Regions from separate parts of the Vreelandella sp. 162(4c) genome, predicted to be linked through region 1. Evidence: predicted binding sites of a transcription regulator. Region 1 holds the regulator's gene; each other region holds the start of a gene.

Region 1 (5,311 bases):
TATTGTGGCGACGACCTACCCGACCTAGCGGCTATCAAACGATGCGGCGTCGGCATTACCGTACCTAACGCACCAGATTATATGCATACCCACGCCGACTGGACTACCGAACGCTTGGGTGGCCACGGTGCCGTGCGTGAGATCTGCGATACGCTGCTTGAATCTCAAGGACACTGGGGCGCGGTGCTCGACACCTATCTGCACGGCCGCACGTAAATGTTTAAACGCTTTAAAGTACGCCTTTGGTTAGCCGGGCTAGTCATCGCGCTGGGGATTCTGCTGGTATGGCTTGACCCACGCGGGCCTCAAGACACCAGCATCGATCCCGAAGCACAGGCTCAGGAACCTGGCCACGTGCTGGAAAATGCCGAGATTACCCTATTCGGGGATAACGGCAGTGTCATGCAGTCGCTAAAAACACCGCGCCTTATCCATACCCCGCAGCGCAGCGAAACCTGGACGGAAGAGCCCGAGGCAGTACTGTATGACAGCGAAAACCGTCAGTGGCTGGCCAGCGCCGCTGTAGGCACGCTCAACACCGCTACCCAAGCCCTGCTGCTGTCAGGTTCGGCTCGACTGTTTGCACCAGATGAAGGCTGGCAGCTAGATACCGAGCTACTGCACTATGATGGCCTCGAGCAGCATGCCTGGAGTGACACACCGGTATTGATGCAGCAACCGCCGCAGCAAATGAGCGCTTCACGTATGGACGTTTGGCTTAACACCAGCCAGGTTCGCTTAACGGATAATGTGCGCGGCACGCACCCCCCGGCCACACAACGCTAATAGGAACCGCCATGAAAGCCATGATTTCCCCAGCCCTGCTCTACACTGCACTGTTCGGTTTAGCGATACCTTTATCAGTGTTAGCCCAAACCAACTCATCTTCCCAGGCCCCAGTGGAAGTGGAAGCCGACCGTTTAGATCTTGATCAGCGGGCAGGCACAGCTGTTTATACTGGGGATGTGGACATTCGCCAAGGCGAAATGCAGCTGCGCGGCGAGCGGGTAGAGATCGAACGCAACGACGCGGGCGAACTCTCGACAGCCACCGCTACCGGTGAGCGCGCCTACTTGCGCCATCAAGGCGAAGGGCAAGAAGGCCCCACGGAAGGCTGGGCGCGGCGGATTATTTATCACGTCGCCGAGCGTCGCGTAGAGCTGATCGACCAAGCCGAACTGACCCAGCAAGAGGACACCTTTAGTGGCGGTCGCCTTGAGTATTTTATTGACCGAGAAGTGATTCAAGCGCGCTCTGACGTTGATGGCAGCGAGCCCCAGCGCATACGCATGACCCTTCAGCCTGAACAATAGGGAGCCTAGCTGTGGCCACTGCAGACACTGCGCCGATCAAAACCCTTTATGCCCACCACCTGGCTAAAAGCTACAAACGCCGCCGAGTGGTCAAAGACATCAATCTGGAGATATCCCAAGGCAGTGTCGTTGGCCTTTTGGGCCCCAACGGCGCGGGCAAAACCACCTCATTTTATATGATTGTTGGGCTGGTCAAATCCGACGCTGGCAAGGTGGGTATCGACGATGTGGATTTAACGCGCGCCCCCATGCACGAGCGCGCAGCCGCGGGGATTGGCTATCTACCTCAAGAGGCGTCTATTTTCCGCAAACTCTCGGTTGCCGAGAATATTATGGCGATACTCGAGACCCGCAAAGAGCTTAACCGCAGCGACCGCGAACAGCGCCTGGAAGCGCTACTCGAAGACTTCCATATCACCCATATTCGCGACAACCTGGGCATGAGCCTTTCGGGCGGCGAGCGCAGGCGTGTAGAAATAGCCCGCTCGCTAGCCACAGAGCCCGCTTTTATTCTGCTCGATGAGCCTTTTGCGGGCGTTGACCCCATCTCGGTAGGTGAGATTAAAACCATCATTCGTGCACTGAAACAGCGCCATATCGGCGTGCTGATCACCGATCACAACGTGCGTGAAACACTAGACATTTGCGATACCGCCTATATCGTCGGCGATGGGCAAATCATCGCCAGTGGCTCGCCCGCCTCGATTCTCACCAACCAAAAAGTAAGGGATGTGTATTTGGGCGCCGATTTTCGCCTGTAATGTTTTTGCCTTAATTGCCCCTAAATAGCGCTTTAAAACAACTTTACGACCAATGGCATGCTTATTGCACTTGCGCCAAGCACTCACTCGCACTAGGGTGGAGCATTCTGATTAACGAGTGGTTCTCAGATGGTCATGAAAGCTTCTCTCCAACTGCGTATCGGCACACAGCTGACCATGACGCCCCAGTTGCAGCAGGCCATTGCGCTGCTGCAACTCTCTACGCTGGATCTTCGTCAAGAAATTCAGCAGGCCCTCGATGCCAATCCCATGCTGGAGCAGGAAGATGAATTTAGTGAACAGGCTGTCAGCGAGCCTAAGGAAGAAGAGTGGTCAGAGAGCATCCCTACTGAGCTCTCGGTAGATAGCGACTGGTCAGATACCTATCAAGATATGGGAAGCCAGGGGGGCAGCAGCAGCGAAGGCCCCGACTTTGAGCGCCAGGCAGCCGGGCAGAGCCTTCATGGCCACCTGCTGTGGCAACTCGCCATGACCGATTTTAGCGCTCGCGAGCAGCTTGTCGCGGAAAGTTTAATCGACGCGCTAGACGCCAACGGCTACCTGACCCAGCCGCTCAACGACATCCGTGAAGGGCTTCGTGCCCAGGGCATTGACGGGCTAAGCCAGCGCGAAGTGGAAACCATTCTACTCAAGCTCCAGCAGTTTGAGCCGACCGGCATATTTGCCCGTGACTTGCGTGAATGCTTGATGCTGCAGCTCGCCGCTCTCCCCGATGATACGCCACTGCTGGTTCCCGCCCGCCGCTTGGTGCGGCAGTTTCTCGAAGCGCTTGGCAAAGACGATATGCGTCTGCTGAAACGCCGTCTAGGGCTCGACGACGAACAGCTGGCCGATGTCATCCTGCTTATTCGCAGCCTAGACCCACGCCCAGGCAGCGCCTACGGCGACACCGATGACAGCTATGTCACCCCCGATCTAGTCGTCCGCCACGATAATGAAGGCTGGCATTTAGAGCTCAACCCCGAGGCCCTGCCACGGCTGCGCATTCAGCCCGACTACGCCAGCTTGATTAAGCGTGCGGATAAAAGCGATGACAACCAGTTTCTCAAAGAGCACTTGCAGGAAGCGCGCTGGTTGATCAAGAGCCTCTCTAGCCGAAACGATACGCTGCTGCGTGTTGGTCGCGAAATCATTACCCGCCAGATTGGCTTTTTAGAGCACGGCGAAGAAGCCATGAAACCACTGATACTGGCCGACATTGCCGAAGCCGTGGAGATGCACGAGTCGACTATTTCACGGGTAACGACGCAAAAATATATCCATACACCCCGTGGTGTGTTTGAACTCAAATACTTTTTCTCAAGCCAGGTGAGCGGTCAAGATGGCGACAGCCACTCCAGCACCGCCATCCGTGCACGACTCAAGAAACTGATTCAAGAGGAGCCGCCCGGCAAGCCGCTTTCAGACAGCCGCTTAGTGACGCTATTAGGCGAAGGAGGGATTCAAGTGGCGCGTCGTACGGTGGCGAAATACCGTGAAGCCATGGGCATTCCCTCTTCCAGTGAACGGCGTCGTTTGCGCTAACTTCGTTAACGTTTCAGGGAAACTCTCGACAAGGGCTTTGCAACGCGGCAAAAAGGGTTACAATCGAAGTACAGTCCGATGGATAAGGAGCACGTCAATGCAAGTAAATATCACTGGTCATCACGTAGAACTGACTGACGCCTTGCGTGACTATGTCAACGAAAAGCTTGAGCGTGTAGAGCGCCATTACGACAATATAACTACGGTGCAAGTCACCTTATCAGTGGAGAAAGAGCGCCAGCAGGCCGCCTGTACGCTGCACGCCGCAGGTGCTGACTTACATGCGGAAGCCCTAGACAGTGATATGTACGCCGCTATCGACGCACTAGCGGACAAAATCGACCGTCAACTCGTTAAACACAAGGAAAAAGCACAAGCTCGCGCCCAAGGCGCCGGTGTGCGTTAATTCAATGACGTTGGAAACCATACTCCCCCCGGAACGCGTTCTGTTCGACGTCCCCGGGGGCAGCAAAAAAAGGGTGCTGGAGTTTTACAGCACCTTTATCGCCCAAAATATCCCCAGCCTGGACAGCCAAGAAGTGTTTAGCCGTTTAATCGGCCGCGAGCGCTTAGGTAGTACGGGTATTGGTAACGGCGTGGCTATTCCTCATGCGCGTAGCCCCCACTGCAACGCCCCTATCGCTGGATTTTTGAAACTGGCTGAAGCGATCGATTTTGACGCTATCGACGGCGACCCGGTAGATCTGGTGTTTGTCCTGTTGGTACCCGAAGAGGCAGATGACACGCATCTCTCACTACTGGGTCAGGTAGCGACCATCATGAATGATGCGGACACGCGCCAGCAACTGCGTAAAGCAGCCAGCCAGCGCGAACTGCTTGAGCTGATTACCGCCAAAATTCGCGAGCAATCAGCGGCCTAAGGGTCTGAAACCCTGTTCAGGGCAGATCACAGCAGGTTATCCGCTCACCACCCTCAACGCAGCTTGATCAAAGCAAAGAGAGACTCTATGCAACTGGTGATCATTAGCGGCCGCTCCGGGTCAGGTAAATCTATCGCCTTGCAAGCGCTGGAAGATCTTGGCTACTACGCGATTGATAACCTCCCAGCTATGTTGCTGGGGTCGTTGGTGGATGAACTGCGTGACCAGGGCGACCGAGCACATTTAGCGGTGAGTATTGATGCCCGCAATTTGCCGGGAGCTCTGGAGCGCCTGCCCTCTTTATTAGACGAGTTGCGCCAGCGTAAAATCGACTTCCAAGTTATTTACCTGACCACCGATGCTCGCATACTGCTTGAGCGTTACTCAGCAACGCGTCGCCGTCATCCGCTGACCCGCGATAGCGAAATGACGCTGGAAGAGGCGATCAATAAAGAAGAGACGACGCTAGAGGATATTCGCGATCTGGCCGATCTATTGATCGATACATCACGATTATCGGTGCACGATTTACGCCGTCGCATTACCGACCAAGTAGCCCATCAGCGGCGCGACAAGCTGACGCTAACGCTGGAATCGTTTGGGTATAAACGCGGCGTACCGTTAGACGCCGACCTGGTCTTCGATGTGCGCTGCCTGCCAAATCCGTACTGGGATCCAACGCTGCGCCAGTTCACTGGCCGCGACGCGGAAATCGTGGCTTTTTTGAACAGCTATCCGATTGTTGATGCCATGAGCGACGACATCTTGGCCTGGCTAGAGCGTTGGCTACCCGCTTACCAGAATAGCCAAC
Region 2 (5,311 bases), 1.4 Mb from region 1:
CGTTACGCCTAGTTCTCTGGCGGCCTTAGACACGTTGCCATCTGTTTTATAAAGTGCATTTGACAAAATTTCTGCCTCACTTCTCCGGTGACATTTAGCGCTCTTCTGCGTATCGTCAAGCTTACCCCGGCCCAATAGATCAGGCCCACTTGTGCCAGCCTCCAGTTCCCCTGTGGGATCAATATTGAGACCTGACTGACCAGGGGGGTTGAGTTTTGTGGCAAAGCCAACGTCATCAAACATATGAAACACATTGAGCGGTTCAGAATTTAGAGCGTTAATCACGCCACGTTCTATTAAATTCTGAAGCTCGCGAATATTTCCAGGGTAACTATAGTCTAAAAGTGCTTCACTAGCCTTTCGGGTGAGTCCTGGAATATTTTTTTTATAAACATTTGAGTAGCGGTATAAAAAATGTTCGATCAATAAGGGGATATCATCCTGGCGTTCTCTAAGAGGGGGAAGGCGTATAGGAAAAACATTTAAGCGGTAATAAAGATCCTCTCTGAATAGTCCATTCTGCACTTCCTTGAAAAGATCTTTATTTGAGGCGGCAACAACCCTGACGTTAACTTGGATAGGGTGTGCTCCACCGACTCTTTCTATTTCGCCATTCTGCAGGGTGCGCAGAAGCTTACCTTGTGCCTCATAACTTAATGATGGAATTTCATCAAGAAATAGTGTGCCCCCATTGGCTCGTTCGAACCGACCCGGTCGACTTTTTTCTGCACCTGTAAACGCACCTTTCTCTACGCCAAATAGCTCTGCCTCAACCAATGTGTCAGGGATTGCAGCACAGTTAAGGGCGATAAAGGGGCCGTTTGCCAAGTTGCTTTTGCGGTGAAGCTCGTTAGCAAACAAGTCTTTCCCAACACCTGATTCTCCATTGAACAGTACCGTGGCTGGCGTTGGCGCGACTCTTTCAATCTTCTGCAAAGCAATACTGACCGCTGCTGAAATACCCACGATCTTTTGGGTATCTATTTTCTCATGGATAGAGGCAGGAGATGACGCTGTCGTCACTCCAGTGGTTTGTCGAGACGACTTACGCGCTTCTGGCGCAAGGTATTCTCCTGGAGTGAGCCAGCTAAGGTCATGGGTACTGCCTATTTCTTGATTTGTCATCTCACCTACGATTCGGCAGAAAGAGCCGCCGCAGCCAGCACACTCCAACTCACGATATATCACTCGCTTACCGTAGAAAGCACTGGCGTAGCCGCTGGCATAACCTAGCTGCATCCAGCAAACCGGTTCACGTGATAGGCCGTACGCATTTATATGTTCGGCAGCTTCGATTGAACCATGCCAAAGGAACTCGGCATTGAAAATACCGTTCGGGATGTCGTGGTCGCGTCGTACCGTTTCGACTTTAACCATCCCCATGACCGCATGTAACCGCTCTCCCGCGGTCAACGCACCAGCTTCATCGTTTAGTGGCCAATGTTTTCGTACAAAAGCTGCGTCGGCAGATCCAGCTGAAAAACCTACGCGCATCAGCAAGCTGCATGCTCTAGAAAAGCCTAGTGATTCAATGATTTCTCTGCGCAACACACCAAATGCATTAGCCCCAAGTAGCACCATGCGGCGATCATCGAACCAAATTTTTCCATCGTTAGGGGTAAGGCGCAGCCTCTCTGTCAAATCACGTAAAGTGGGTGGGTCTCCATCATCAAGGCCTATCTCACAAGAGCTCGCTTGATTGGGTTGCGTTGTCATTTTCGAAAGCGTCATTTTTTTTGTCATGTCTTTCTCATTTTTTTATTAAAAATATTAAATTAATTAAATACTGGCGAGTCTTGTTCAATCCTTCAGTTGTACTTTAGTCGTGTCTAGTCTCTTAACTTCCTTTGCATAATAAGAATTTTACTTTATTTTTTATACTAAGGTCTAGGTTTTGAGTAGTTGGCATAGCAATTGCTGAATAGTTCTCTGTAATACATCGTTTCCATAAATAAAGTGAGAACAATAATGGCTAATGCACCCGCTAGTAATGCTTATCGTATCGTAGAAGTTCCTGAGCCAATGAAGGCAATGCAAGACCGATTTGGGCGTGAGGGAAGCTATGTAGGGCTCTCTGAGGTAGAAAGCCCATGGGTTCCTTTTGGTGATAATGCAGCTATACGGCATCTGGCCTTTGATGTAAGGAATAATGTTTATTGCAATATTTTATGGATTAAAAGCCCTGGTGTGATTGGTACCCATAAGCACCGAGGAATGGTATGGGCTGTAGGAATGGAGGGATCTTTCCGATATTTGGAATACGACTGGGTTTGCGGGCCTGGTGAGTTTATAACGGAAATGCCCGGACAGGCTCACACGTTAGTGACCGACGATGCTAATGGAATGAAAGCTCTATTTTGGATGCAGGGAGCTAACGAGTTCTTCGATGAGAAGGGGGAGTGGGCAGAAACGCTGGATGTTTTCTGGTTCATCAATCACTACGTCACTTATTGTGAAGAACACAATATCCCCATCAATGAACAGTTATTTCTATGAGGTGGGATATGCGTGTATTAGAGCAATTCAGCGTAGAAGGGCGTTCAGCCCTGATCACGGGGGGAGCCTCAGGTTTAGGACTTGCCTATGCCGAAGCGTTGGCAGAAAACGGAGCTAACGTGACACTAGCGGATATAAACATCGACGCAGCCGAATGTGAGGCACAAAGACTCCGTGACGAAGGCTGCAAGGTTCATGCTGTCCAGCTAGATGTCGCTGATCGAATGCAGACCAGTCGAGCCTTCGAAGAACATGTCCGCCAGTTTGGCAACTTGGATATTGTTTTTGCTAATGCGGGGATCGATCCTGGGGCAGGGTTTTGGAACCCTTCAGGAGGGCGAAATAGAGATGGTCAGATTGACGTTTTAGATCCAGCCCGCTGGGATAGAACAATTTCTATTAATCTGACGGGGGTCTTTAATACTCTGCGAGTGGCAGCTAAATACATGAAGCCACGGCGTCGAGGATCAATTGTTGTCACGTCCTCCAATGCTGCCTTTATTACAGAGCCTGTGGTCGGGCTTGCTTACATGCCTGCAAAAGCGGGAGTGTCCCATTTAGTACGTCAAGTTGCCTTAGAGTTGGCAGAGTTCCGGATCCGGGTCAACACTATCGCGCCCGGCGGTTTCGTAACCAACATTGGTGGTGGCTGGTTGAAAGACGAAGCAGTTCGCCAGGCCTGGAACGCCAAGGTACCTCTAGGGGAAATCGCTGATCCTGAACAGATCAAGGCACTGGCGCTATACCTAGCCTCTGACGCCTCTTCCTATATGACCGGTGCTCAATTGGTTATTGACGGAGGCACTTCTCTTGGGAGGGTGGGCTGATGCGTGCTGCCGTCTTTCAGGGGTTACACCAGCCTTTAGATGTTTGCGAACTTCCAGACCCTACACCAGGAGACGATGAGGTTGTCATCCAGGTGAAACGATGTGGAATTTGTGGCTCCGATCTCCATATGACTGAGGATCCCATTTTCGGCATTTGTCCTGGCGATGTGCTGGGTCACGAATATGCAGGCGAGATAGTCGCTTTAGGTCGAAAAGTCAGTGATGTATCTATAGGAGATCTTGTATCCGTTATACCTTTCCGAAGTTGCGGTTATTGCGCTGCATGCCGTTCTGGGAATCCTGCTTGGTGTCTAGATATGGCGTTGGAGGGAGGGGGATATGGTGAATATGCCGTCACCGCTGCGCGCCAGTGCGTACCTCTTCCTCTCAATGCAAGCATGGACGACGGTGCAATTGTAGAGCCTTTAGCCGTTGCTCTCCATGGTCTCCAGCTATCCGGCATGAAACCTGGTGACCGTGTCCTCATCCTTGGTGCTGGGCCTATCGGGTTAGCTGTCGCTTTTTGGGCGCGCCGCTTTGGCGCTCAGACGGTTGTCATACAGGATATTACCCGATACCAAGAACAACGTGCCTATGACATGGGGGCGACCGGTTTTGTTTGTGATCCATATCAACCCATTAAAGCTGCAGAGCGGTCACTTGGAGGTTCAGCAGACATAGTATTCGAGTGTGCGGGCGTTCCTGGTCTCATTGCGCAAGCCATTGAGCAGGTTCGCACGCACGGTACGATTCTGCTTCTTGGTTTATGCACTAAGCCTGACAGCTTTATACCCTTTAGTGCTTTATCAAAGGAAATACGCCTTCAAACTGCCGTTTTCTTCTCACGACGTGAATACGAAAGTGCGTTGGATATTCTCGATTCTGGCGTTGTAGAGCCTCGCCATTTAATCACCGAGACCGTGCCACTTAACAATGTGCCAACCGCATTTGAAGCGTTAAAAAAGCGCACCCATCAATGCAAGGTGTTAATAAGCCATGACTAACAATAATACAGCTACCCTGCCTAACACGCCCAATAACACTCGTTATCAAATCCTTTTAGTTACTCTATTGAGCCTTAACTTTGGCATTGTATTTTTTGACAGGAATGCACTTAACTTCCTGATGCCATTTGTTCAGCCAGAGTTGGCCTTGACAAACCTACAGATAGGCCTAACAGCCTCTGCGTTATCAGTCACCTGGGCAATATCTGGTTTAATATTTGGTGCAATGTCTGATCGAAGTGGCCGAAGAAAGATATTTTTGATCATGGCGACGATTGTGTTCTCTCTCTGCTCTTTTTTATCAGGTCTTGCCACCTCATTCTTATTGCTTCTCGGTGCTAGATTGCTTATGGGTGTTGCAGAAGGCCCTATCCTGCCTATATCGCAATCAGTAACGGCAATAGAAGTTACTCCTGAAAGGCGGGGCATTGCTATGGGGGTCATGCAGAACTTCGGGTCAAATTTATTGGGTTCTTTTGCTGCGCCGGTTGTCCTTGTGGCTGTTGCTTCTGCTTTTGGCTGGCGAGAGGCGTTTTTCCTTGCAGGGCTTCCAGGTCTTCTAGCCGCTGGACTCCTCTGGTGGTTAATGCGTGAACCGACAGCATCTTCAGTACCTATCGCAACGGGTGTGAATCAGTCCTGTCAGCGCCCAAGTCTCAAAGAGGTCTTCGCTCATCGAAATATGCTGCTATGTTCGCTTATTGCGGTGTTATTGATTGGATACTTAGTAACTTGCTGGTCTTTCATGCCAATTTACCTAACCAGTGTACGTGGTTATTCTGCTGAAACCATGGGGTGGCTGATGGGAACTTTAGGCATCTCGGCAGCGGTCGGAAGCTTCGTCGTCAGCGGTATCTCTGACAAAATTGGTCGTAAGCCAGTAATGGTAATTACCCCATTTATGGGGCTCATCCTCACCTTAAGCGCCATGTATTTTGATGGCTCGGCTATTATTCTGGCAGTGTTGTTTTTCTTTGGTTGGGC
Region 3 (5,311 bases), 610 kb from region 1:
GGTACGGGCGACGTTGACCCAATCTTCTCTCACCCCGGCGACCCCGAATGCCGTATTGAGAAGCATGGGCCATATAGAGCAAATGAAGATGACGAAAATCGCTGAGGCTTCGGAATCCTGGATGATGAATAACGCCAATGGCATCCATGCCAGCGGCGAAATAGGGCGCAATACCTGAATATAGGGATTGAGCGCCTTATACATCAGTGGCGACATGCCAATCAGAAAGCCGAGTGGAATCGCAATGGCTGCTGCCAGCAGGTACCCCGTAAGCACACGATACAGAGAGTAGCCAAGCTGAATACCAATCCCCTTATCGTTAGGGCCCGCATCATAAAAAGGGTTGGATAACTCTTCCCAGGCACGAACCAAAACTTCAGAAGGAGGGGGAACCTTGGCGGTTTCATTAGCACCGGCCATTAGCTGTTCGTACTCGCTTAGCTCACCAGCTCCACCGGTCAGAAGGGGAACATGATTAAGGCCTTCCCATATACCCAGGCCTAGAACCAAAAGCACCACAGCGAGCACACTGGCGCGTACGTTGAGACTGAAATTCCACTCAGTAGTTGTGCGATCCATGTTAGCTCCTCCCGATTGCAAAGCTCTCGAGGTAGGCTTCGGGTTGCGTGTAGTCAAAGGTTTTACCCATGATTTGGTAATTACGCGCGTTCTGTTCGGGGGCGTCGTAGCCCAGCTCGCGCATTACTTCTCGGGCATCAGTGGCGAGGTAGACGTCTCTTGCTACCTGCTGATAATCCACGTCCCCTTCGATGTAGCCCCAGCGCTTCATTTGGGTAAGGATCCATACCGCCATTGACTCCCAGGGGAAGGGGTCGAAATCGATGCGGTCAGGCACTCGTTGAACCTCACCCAGGCCATCGGCAAAGGTGCCGGTCAGCACCTGTTCGATAACGGTTACCGGTTGGTTGAGGTAGTTAGTGGGCGCAATCGCCTCGGCGATCTCAGAACGGTTGGCTGGGTCTGATGAGTACTGGGTAGCGTCGATAATCGCCCTCAAGAGGGCGCCGTAGGTATTAGGGTTTTCACGCGCAAATTGTGCGCTAGTGGCAAAGGCGCAGCAGGGGTGTCCGTCCCAAATATCCTTGGTCAGAAGATGGATAAAGCCGATGCGTTCAAATACCGCCCGCTGATTAAAGGGGTCAGGTGACAAGAAGCCGTCGATATTGCCCGCCCGAAGGTTGGCCACCATCTCCGGCGGTGGAATGACTCGGATTTGAATGTCCTGATCAGGGTCAAGGCCATGCTCAGCCACGTAGTAGCGTAGTAAGAAATTATGCATGGAGTACTCAAAAGGTACGCCGAAGGTAAAGCCTTTCCATTGCTGAGGGTCGCGTTTATCTTGATGGTCGTTGTGCAGCACGATGGCTTGCCCATTGATGTTCTCAACGGCAGGCATGATGAAGTGTTCGGGGTTGGAGCCAGCACCAAGGGTCATAGCCAGTGGCATTGGGGTAAGCATGTGCGCCGCATCGTATTCGCGGTTCAGCGACTTGTCTCGAGCCACGGCCCAGCCAGCGGTCTTGATAACGGATACATCCAAGCCATAGCGCTCGTAGAAGCCCATGGGGTGCGCCATGATGATTGGTGTGGCGCAGGTGATGGGGACAAATCCGATATTAAGCTGGGTTTTCTCCAGGGGGCCTAAATTTTCTTTAATCGCTGCTTTAATGGCATCCATGGGAAGCAAACTTGCTAATGCTGCTGCGGCCGTGCCGCCGCCAATCAACTTCATAAATTGACGACGATGCATGTCGCTGTGGCCGAACATACCGCGAACCAAGGCACTCTCCACCATACGATCCATCATTGCTTCAGTATCGGTGGGCGCTGAAGAGGGACCTGCCTGGACAGGCGTAATGGTGGTGTTACCTGAAGGCTGGCAGTCGTGACAATCACAGTGCCGCCCATGAATGAGAGATTGACGGTGGTCGAACGGGTTGCCGAGACTGCTGTGGTCGTTGTTGTCTTTCATGGACGTTCACCTCACAGGAGCAAAAAAACAGATGGCTGCGCCGTCTTGGTGCGTAATGGTTTAAGCATGCGGCGCTAACAAAGGCATTGCGAATTGCGTGCCAGTTAGGGCTTATTATCTTTAAGTGTTTGTTTATTAATTTATTATTTTAATTTTTAAAACTTTGAGAGGGGGCCTTTAAAAGGCACGAAAAATCGTAAATAACGATATTTCGTTGTTTATTTAACGAAAACTCGTAAGTGGCGCGGGAATTGAAAGCTAAAGAGAAGGATCATCTCTAAACATTGAGGTAATAGCCAATGGTAGGGCGAGTGGCTGCGCAGACCGAAGCTTCAGCACTTATGGGTGAGTATTCACCGCTTGCAATGATTGTTGTCGACCCGATTGCAGATCAGCTGCTAGCGGCTAATCCCGCTGCCTGCGAATTGTTGTGTATTGAAAGTGCACTTTCCTTAACGTCACCGTTTAGCCATCGTTTGAGTGCTTCACTGCCGCTATGGGTGAGTTTTACCGATGAGACACTGGTGCAAAAAACGGCCTGGTCGGATGACCTGGTGATGCTAGACATGCTGCGCCAGCCTTACCGGGTAGAAGTCTACGCCCAGCATATCGAAGGCTCTTCGCAGCTGTTATTTACACTGATTGATCGCAATAAAGCCGAGCAGCGGCGTGCAAAAGCAGAGTTAGGACGCCAGCACCGCCAGGGCGAGGTGGGCTGGCAGCGTGTCGAGCAAGTTTTCGAGCAGATTGAGAAGCAGAACCAGCTAATTCTGGGCGCAGCAGGCGAGGGCATTTACGGTTTGGATGCCGAGGGCAAAACCACCTTTGTTAACCCCGCCGCTGAGCGCATTCTGGGCTGGAGTACTGAGGATATGGTGGGTCATGACGCGCACCTCATGTTCCACCATACCCACGCTGACGGCAGCCACTTTCCAGTGCAGCAGTGCCCTATTCATGCTTCGTTTAGCGACGGCCAGGTGCATCACGTTGATAACGAAGTGTTCTGGCATAAAAATGGTGAAGCGATTCCTGTTGAGTACACCAGCACGCCGATTTTCGAGATGGGTCGTTTGGTCGGGGCGGTGGTGCTATTTCGCGATATTCGCGAGCGCAAGCGCGCTGAGCAGCAGCTGCGTGATGCCCTCGCTGAGGTAGAGTCACTCAAGCAGCGTTTGGAGCTAGAGAATGAGTACCTTCAAGAAGAGATAAAAGCGGAGCTTAACCACCGCGATATTGTCGGCAACAGCCCGGCGGTGGCAAAGCTGATCCAGCAGATTGAGCTGGTTGCCCCCACAAGTGCCAACGTACTTATCAGCGGCGAGTCGGGCACCGGCAAAGAACTGATTGCCCGCGCCATTCATGCGGGTAGCACGCGCAGTGATCGGCCGTTGATCCGCGTCAACTGTGCGGCTATTCCGAGAGACCTGTTTGAGAGCGAGTTTTTTGGTCATGTAAAAGGGGCGTTCACTGGCGCGGTACAGGATCGTCCAGGGCGTTTTGAGCTTGCCCACGGCGGCACGCTGTTTTTGGATGAGGTCGGTGAAATACCCCTGGAGCTACAGAGTAAGCTGCTGCGGGTGTTGCAGGATCAGCAGTTTGAGCGCGTCGGCGACAACCGTACCCGAGAAGTCGATGTGCGAGTGATTGCCGCCACCAACCGCGAGCTGCGTGACATGATTGACGCTGGCCATTTTCGCGAAGATCTCTATTTTCGCCTCAACGTGTTCCCAATCGATTCGGTACCGTTACGCAAACGAATAGAAGATGTGCCACTACTGGCACGGCACTTTTTACAGCGTGCCTGCCTGAAATTTAATAAGCCGGGAGTGCGCATTCCCCCGGCCCAGTTGGAAATTCTGCAGCGCTACCCCTGGCCGGGCAATATTCGTGAACTGGAGAACATCATCGAGCGCCAGGTCATCGTGACCCAGGATCGACGTTTGATGTTTGACGACCTGTTGCTAGGGGAGCCGCTGCCTACGACAGGCCTTACTAACCTGATGTCTACGGCGACCCAAGCCAGCGGGGAGCGACGTGAAGTAGCGCTGCTTACCGAACATGCGCTGAGTCAGCGCCAGCGGGAGAGCACGATTGCCGCTCTGGAGCAGGCGGGAGGTAAAGTTTCAGGGGCAGGTGGAGCGGCGGAACTGCTTGGCATAAAGCCCACGACGCTTGCTTCACGGCTAAATAAATGGGGCATCGACACACGGGAATTTCGTAAAAGAGCGCCGCATTAATCGCCAACGCATCATGCTTTGGACTAAGGTAAGCTGGAAGCGACTTGACAATAGGCTGTTCACACATTTTTCGATTGTTCAAGGCTAGCATACATACATGAATGTAACTATAATGCTCATCTTTCTGAGTGGCACCGTACTTTGAGTGGCACCGTGCTTTGATTGAATAAGTGCGCTGAGTGATTTAGTGCGTTCGCCAACCTGACGCTGATATCTAGAGGCAATCCCATGCGACTGGCACACTGGGCAGTCAATGCCCCTTTACGACCCTTACTATTAGCGGTATTCACCGCTTCTTTTGTATTGCCTGCTCAAGCTGCCGACCTCATCACGATTACCCGTGATGCGTTAGACAATAACGCTGCACTTGCCTCGGCACGCTCAGAATATTTGGGCGTTGAAGCAGGTAGAGATATTGCTCGAGGTGGCTTACTTCCCCAAATCAACGCGTCGGGCACTGTGGCGCATAATGAGCAGTATGAAAGCCAGGGTTCGACCCAAGCGGGAACAGGAATAGGTACTGGCACGGGGGGCGCGAGTGCCGGTGATGACCGTTACAACACCGTATCGCTCACCCTGGAAGCCACCCAAGCGCTCTATGATGAAGTGACCCGCCGACAAGTCACCCAGGCCGAGCGCCAGATTGACCAGCAGGTATACCTGCTGGCAGCCACTGAACAGCAGTTGCTAATCGATACAGCTAGCGCCTATTTCGACATTCTGCGTGCTTACGAAGTCCTAGAAGCGCGTTTTGCCCAAGAGCGGGCCATTGGCCGTCAGCTTGAGCAGGCGGGTGAGCAGTTTGAGGTCGGTTTGATTGCGATTACCGAAGTTGAGGAAGCCCGCGCCACCTTCGACCAGTCCCGGGCTGATCGCATTGCCGCAGAGAGCAACCTGCAGGTGGCTTTTGAGGCATTAGAGCAGTTAACTGGCCAGCGTTACGCCAGCATTGAAGCGCTGGGCGACAGCATGCCGATTGCACTTCCTGAGCCCAGCAGTCGTGACTACTGGGTAGAGCAAGCCCTTGAGCTTAACCCTCAAGTCTTGGCGCAACAGGCAGGTATTGAGGTATCACGTAGCG
Region 4 (5,311 bases), 2.5 Mb from region 1:
TACTGCTCAGGATTGGCGAAAATAGCGGCAAGCGCTGGCGCTAGCGGCAAGTTCAATACTCGATTATCGGGAGGGAGAGGCTGCAAAAACCATTTTTCATAAAGAGTGTGAATAGTTTCACTTTGATAAATGTTACGCAGTTCCTTATTGACCAGCTCAACAAAAACAGGATCATCAGGCGGCATCATTAAGCCATAGGGCTCGGCACTACTCAGTGTTGCTTGAGAAATATGAAAAGCGGCAGGGTCAACGGCAGACGAAACCAAACCTGCTAACAAAACCTCATCCATCACAAACGCGGAAGCCTGTCCTGAAGCCACCATATCAAAGGCTTCTTCATGATTACGGCTTAGCATTACCGATATTGCTAGCCCCTCGGTGCGATTGAGTTCGTTGAGCTGGGCAATATTGATAGTGCCTGTTGTTGATACCACGCTGCGGCCCGCCAAATCCTGCAAACTGTCCATATGCTGCTCGGCGAGGGATACATAGCGCGTTGCGGTCAGAAAATGAGGGTATGAAAAAGCGGCCTGACGGCGACGTTCAGGGGTATTGGTGGTCACTCCACACTCGATATCCACTTCACCATTACGTACTAATATGAACCGATTTGCAGGCGTTACCGGCACATAATTTACCTTGAGATCACCTAAGCCCAATGTTTCCTCCAGACCTTCGATGACGTTTAGGCACAGGTCAATCGCATAGCCTGTTGGCTGGTCGTTAACTAGGTAGGAGAAGGGGGCTTCGCTGGTACGATGGCCGATAGTAATCTCACCAGCAGACGCAATACGCGACAATGTCGGCGAGGAGTCGATCTCCTCACCAGCAGCGGCACCTTGCCACATCGCACTGGTCATTAATAACGCTACTAGCCACTTCATAGGCTTACCTTTGTTCGATGATCCCGGAATCCATTGTCATCCCTGCGGCATAGAGCATATAACGGTCGCGCCCTTTCGCCTTGGCCGCATAGAGCGCCAGATCTGCGTGACGCAGCAGATCGTGGCTATTGCGGCCATCAGCGGGCGCGGTTGCAATGCCAACACTCACTCCAATGTTAATTTCCTGGTTATTAAACTGATACGGTTCACGTAGAACAGACACAATTGCTTCTGCCAGTACTTTTGCCTCATTGGTGGCACTACGCACAACGCGTTGAATGATGGCAAACTCATCGCCACCAAGGCGCGCCACCAAATCATCGTCGGTCAGCAGCCCCTGCACCCGCTGACTAACTTCAACGAGCAAAGCATCACCCGCCGCGTGCCCCAGACTATCGTTAACTGCTTTAAAATGGTCAAGATCAAATAGCATGACATTAAATACTTCGCCTTGAAGCAGTGAGTGCACAGCGGTTTTTAAAGCATTATTTAATTGCACGCGGTTGGGCAATTTGGTCAGCTCATCATGATGAGCAAGATGCTGAAAGCGCAGCGCTTCGTCTTTAACTTCAAGTAAGTGTTCACGCTCAATGACTTTCTTACGAAGCGCATCTATGGCCTTTGCCATCCGGCCAATTTCATCGTTACGGTCGGTATAAGGCGTGCTGTCAGCAGTCTGGTTTTTAGCGATTTCGGTGAGCGACTTAATTAATACTGGCACGGGTGTAAATAACTGACGCATCAAAACAGTGACTAGCAGGGCTGTTGCGACCAATACCACCAGTAGCGCTACAAATGCTTTACTGATCAGATCATTACGCATCTGATACAGCCCACCTTTCTGGCCTATAGTGGCTACCAGCACGCCTAACAGTTGACCATCAGGAGTAACAATGGGCAGCGAACTAATGAAGTGCTCTTCATTGCCAATGCTGGCAAATCCAACATAAAAATCAACGGCATCCGCTTTTGTTTGCCATGTATCTACCGCCAAGTTGGCAGGTGAGTCTGATGGTGTGTTAAGCGCATCAGCCACTACGGTGAGAGAACCTTCTGATGACTTAGTGAACAGCCATACGTTGTTACGTGTTTGTGCACTTGCTAACGCTAATACATCAATCGGGCTAAACCCAGTTTCCAGAACCGACTCTTCATCGCCAATTGGGCGCTGGGAAATGATATGCGTGACTTGACCCGTGCCATCGGTCTTAACCGCCACGGACGTATAAATACGCCTAATAGTCGCGCTCACTATCTGGGCATTCACCTGCGCTTCGCGCAACCACTGCTCCCGAGCCCCACGCTCAACCATAAAAAAACCTGACAGCGCCCCCGTTACATACGCAAACAGCACGCCCATCAGCATAAACATCACCACCTTACCCACCAGGGTATGATGCCAAGGAAGTTTAGCCGCAGGCAGTGAAGCACTCCTATGCTGGGGTTCTGGCATCTACTCCGGTTCCTTCATGGCTATAGCTGCAGCGGGCGTGTCTGGCCGTAATCACAATGAGCGATCATTTTTTTAACAAACAAGCTTTTTTGACCACTATTTTATTCGGCAAACGTACACAAACAATTAGGTTTTATTTACTAAAGTATCATTAAAATGAGTGGGCATGTCTTAAAAAATGACAAGCTTAATCATTCTTATTGACATACCCTTTTGGCATATCTCTTGCTTTATAAATAGCTAACAGGTTCGCTGATTTATATTAGGAGGGCGTGATGCATCATTCTGACTATCCACTCAGTGAAGTCCCTACCAGCGCCCGCAAGGGCCTGCTATCTACCTCGGCAGTACTGCTTGGGTTTACGTTTTTCACCGCCACCATGTGGGCGGGCGGCACGTTAGGCCAAGCCTTTCCGATTGGCCAACTGCTATGGATCATAGCGATTGGTAACTTGCTGCTGGGGGTGTATGCGGCAGCCCTCGCCTATATTGCTTGTAAAAGCGGGCTCAATTCGGTGCTGATGGGACGCTTCTGCTTCGGCGAAAAAGGCAGCAAACTCTCCGACTTTATTCTCGGTTTTACCCAGATCGGCTGGTACGCCTGGGGCACTGCCACGATTGCCCTAGTGTTAGTACGCACCACCGGGATGCCTGAATGGCTGGAAATCCCCTTAATGGTGCTATTTGGGTTTGGTTTCTGCGTGACCGCCATGATTGGCTACAGAGGTATGGACTGGCTATCGCGCTTTGCCGTCCCCGCCATGATGCTATTTATCGTCATCAGCCTGTTTACCGGCCTGGTGGATGTGCGCGGCTTTGCGGGACTGAGCCAGCAAACGCCCACGGAGAGTATGAGTGTGGCGGCTGCGATTACCGTGATTATCGGTACCTTTATTAGCGGCGGTACCCAAGCGACTAACTGGAGCCGCTTCTCCAAAACACCGAAAATTGCCGTGATCGCGACCCTGGCGGCCTTTTTTGTCGGTAACGGCTTAATGGTGCTGACCGGTGCACTTGGCACCATGATTTACCAGCAGGCGGATATCGTGGATGTATTGATCGCTCAGGGCTTTGTCACCATCGCCGTGCTGATGCTGTTCCTGAATATCTGGACAACCCAGGACAACACTATCTACAACTTCGCCGTGGCGGGCTGTAATTTGCTGCGCACCGAAAAGCGCCGCCTGGTCACTGTGGGTGGCGCGGCGATTGGCACCGTGCTGGCAGTGGGCGGTATGTATAACCTACTCATCCCATTTCTGGTGTTACTCGGCACCTTTATACCGCCCATGGGCGGGGTGATCATGGCGGACTTTTGGCTCAAGCATAAAGGCCGCTACCCCACATTGGATAAAGCACAACTACCCGACTTCAACCGCCGAGGGTTAGCTGCGTATGCGCTGGGCGCCGGGGCCGCTTACTTCTCCCCGTTACTGCCACCACTGGTAGGTGTTGTAGTGGCAGCAGGAAGCTACGCCGTGCTGCTTCGTTTAAACCACGCTACGCTGAGCGATACGTTTCCCTCTACTGCGAAGTAATAAAATAAGTGAGCCTTGTTATATGAGCATGCAGATTCTTAACGCCCGTTTGCGCCAGCGTCCTGAGCTTTACCGACTTGAGATTGAGAACGGCACGTTCACAGCGATTACCGAGCAAGACACGCCGCAAACAGCGAGCGAAGGGCAGATTGATGCAGGCGCCAAGCTCATTTGTGCGCCGTTTATTGAGCCCCATATCCATTTGGACGCCGCCCTTACGGCAGGTGAGCCAAGCTGGAACCAGAGCGGCACGCTGTTTGAAGGCATTGAGCGCTGGGGCGAGCGTAAGCCTATGCTCACCGAAGCGGATATTCGCGAGCGCGCGCTTAAAACCCTAAACCTGCTAATCGGCAACGGCGTTCAGTTTGTGCGCACCCACGCCGACACCAGCGACCCTAGCCTGATTGGGCTTAAAACCCTGTGCGCCTTGCGCGACGAGTTAAAAGATAAAATTGATATTCAGGTAGTCGCCTTCCCTCAAGATGGCCTGCTCTCTTACCCAGGCGGCGATCGGCTGATGGAGGAGGCACTAGAGATCGGCGCCGATGTGGTGGGCGGCATCCCCCACTTCGAATACACCCGTGAGCTGGGCGTGGCCTCCATGAAGCGAGTGATCGAATTGGCGATCAAGTACGACCGCCTGGTGGATGTGCACTGTGACGAGATTGACGACCCCAACTCACGCTTTCTCGAAGTACTGGCCTGCGAGGCGCTGTTTAATGATTTGGGCAGCCGCGTTACCGCCAGTCACACCACGGCGATGCACTCCTACGACAATGCTTACTGCTCCAAGCTGTTTCTGCTGCTAAAACGCTCGGGTATTAACTTTATCTCCTGCCCTACCGAAAGCATCCACCTGCAGGGGCGCTTTGACACCTACCCGAAACGGCGCGGAGTGACGCGTGTTAAGGAGCTCAACGCAGCGGGCATTAACGTCTGCTTTGCCGAGGACTCCATATTCGATCCCTGGTACTCCTTGGGGAATGGCAAGCTGTTGCGAACGCTGGATTTTGGCCTGCATATCTGCCAAATGATGGGCTATCAGGACTTCAGCCAGGCACTTTCACTGATTACCGACAACAGCGCCCGCACGCTCAATATTGAAGAGCGTTACGGCATCGAGGTCGGCAAACCCGCCAGCTTCAACCTGTTGGAGGGCGAGGATGACTACAGCGTGCTGCGCACTCAAGGCGAAGTGCTGCTTTCCGTACGCCATGGCGAAATCATCATGCAGCGTGAGCCTGCCAAAATCACCACGCCCCAGTGGCTTGGCTAATCCACCAAAGGCACGTTAGATTAGTCATTGAACCGTCTAATGTTACCGACGAATGTTAATGCCGACTGTTAATAATCAGGGGAATCCAAGATGGGCATCGAAACCGTTCGCCAGTTTTTTGCCGAGCACGCGCCGGATGTAAACATCGAAGAGCTTGAAA

Evidence for each region. The regulator sigma-54, encoded in region 1, starts transcription at its own class of promoters, with help from an activator protein. The targets are predictions, from matches to a motif close to TGGCACNNNNNTTGCTNT.
Region 2: the regulator sigma-54 is predicted to act here: its motif matches at 1,904-1,921, upstream of AC4EYZ_RS21165 (2,4'-dihydroxyacetophenone dioxygenase family protein).
Region 3: the regulator sigma-54 is predicted to act here: its motif matches at 2,079-2,096, upstream of AC4EYZ_RS04885 (CmpA/NrtA family ABC transporter substrate-binding protein).
Region 4: the regulator sigma-54 is predicted to act here: its motif matches at 2,552-2,569, upstream of codB (cytosine permease).

Annotation. Positions count from the first base shown of each region.
Region 1 is NZ_CM176981.1:479,691-485,001, forward strand. Features, by position in the region: gene AC4EYZ_RS02195 (KdsC family phosphatase) at 1-216, shown strand, start outside; gene lptC (LPS export ABC transporter periplasmic protein LptC) at 217-786, shown strand; gene lptA (lipopolysaccharide transport periplasmic protein LptA) at 798-1,313, shown strand; gene lptB (LPS export ABC transporter ATP-binding protein) at 1,325-2,074, shown strand; gene AC4EYZ_RS02215 (RNA polymerase factor sigma-54) at 2,204-3,619, shown strand; gene hpf (ribosome hibernation-promoting factor, HPF/YfiA family) at 3,717-4,025, shown strand; gene AC4EYZ_RS02225 (PTS sugar transporter subunit IIA) at 4,030-4,500, shown strand; gene rapZ (RNase adapter RapZ) at 4,588-5,311, shown strand, end outside.
Region 2 is NZ_CM176981.1:4,603,179-4,608,489, forward strand. Features, by position in the region: gene AC4EYZ_RS21160 (sigma 54-interacting transcriptional regulator) at 1-1,743, opposite strand, end outside; gene AC4EYZ_RS21165 (2,4'-dihydroxyacetophenone dioxygenase family protein) at 1,969-2,496, shown strand; gene AC4EYZ_RS21170 (SDR family NAD(P)-dependent oxidoreductase) at 2,505-3,323, shown strand; gene AC4EYZ_RS21175 (alcohol dehydrogenase catalytic domain-containing protein) at 3,323-4,327, shown strand; gene AC4EYZ_RS21180 (MFS transporter) at 4,320-5,311, shown strand, end outside.
Region 3 is NZ_CM176981.1:1,089,924-1,095,234, reverse strand. Features, by position in the region: gene ntrB (nitrate ABC transporter permease) at 1-579, opposite strand, end outside; gene AC4EYZ_RS04885 (CmpA/NrtA family ABC transporter substrate-binding protein) at 581-1,993, opposite strand; gene AC4EYZ_RS04880 (sigma-54 interaction domain-containing protein) at 2,335-4,230, shown strand; gene AC4EYZ_RS04875 (TolC family outer membrane protein) at 4,459-5,311, shown strand, end outside.
Region 4 is NZ_CM176981.1:3,424,316-3,429,626, reverse strand. Features, by position in the region: gene AC4EYZ_RS15750 (amino acid ABC transporter substrate-binding protein) at 1-884, opposite strand, end outside; gene AC4EYZ_RS15745 (diguanylate cyclase domain-containing protein) at 889-2,256, opposite strand; gene codB (cytosine permease) at 2,613-3,875, shown strand; gene codA (cytosine deaminase) at 3,898-5,151, shown strand; gene AC4EYZ_RS15730 (YbaK/EbsC family protein) at 5,242-5,311, shown strand, end outside.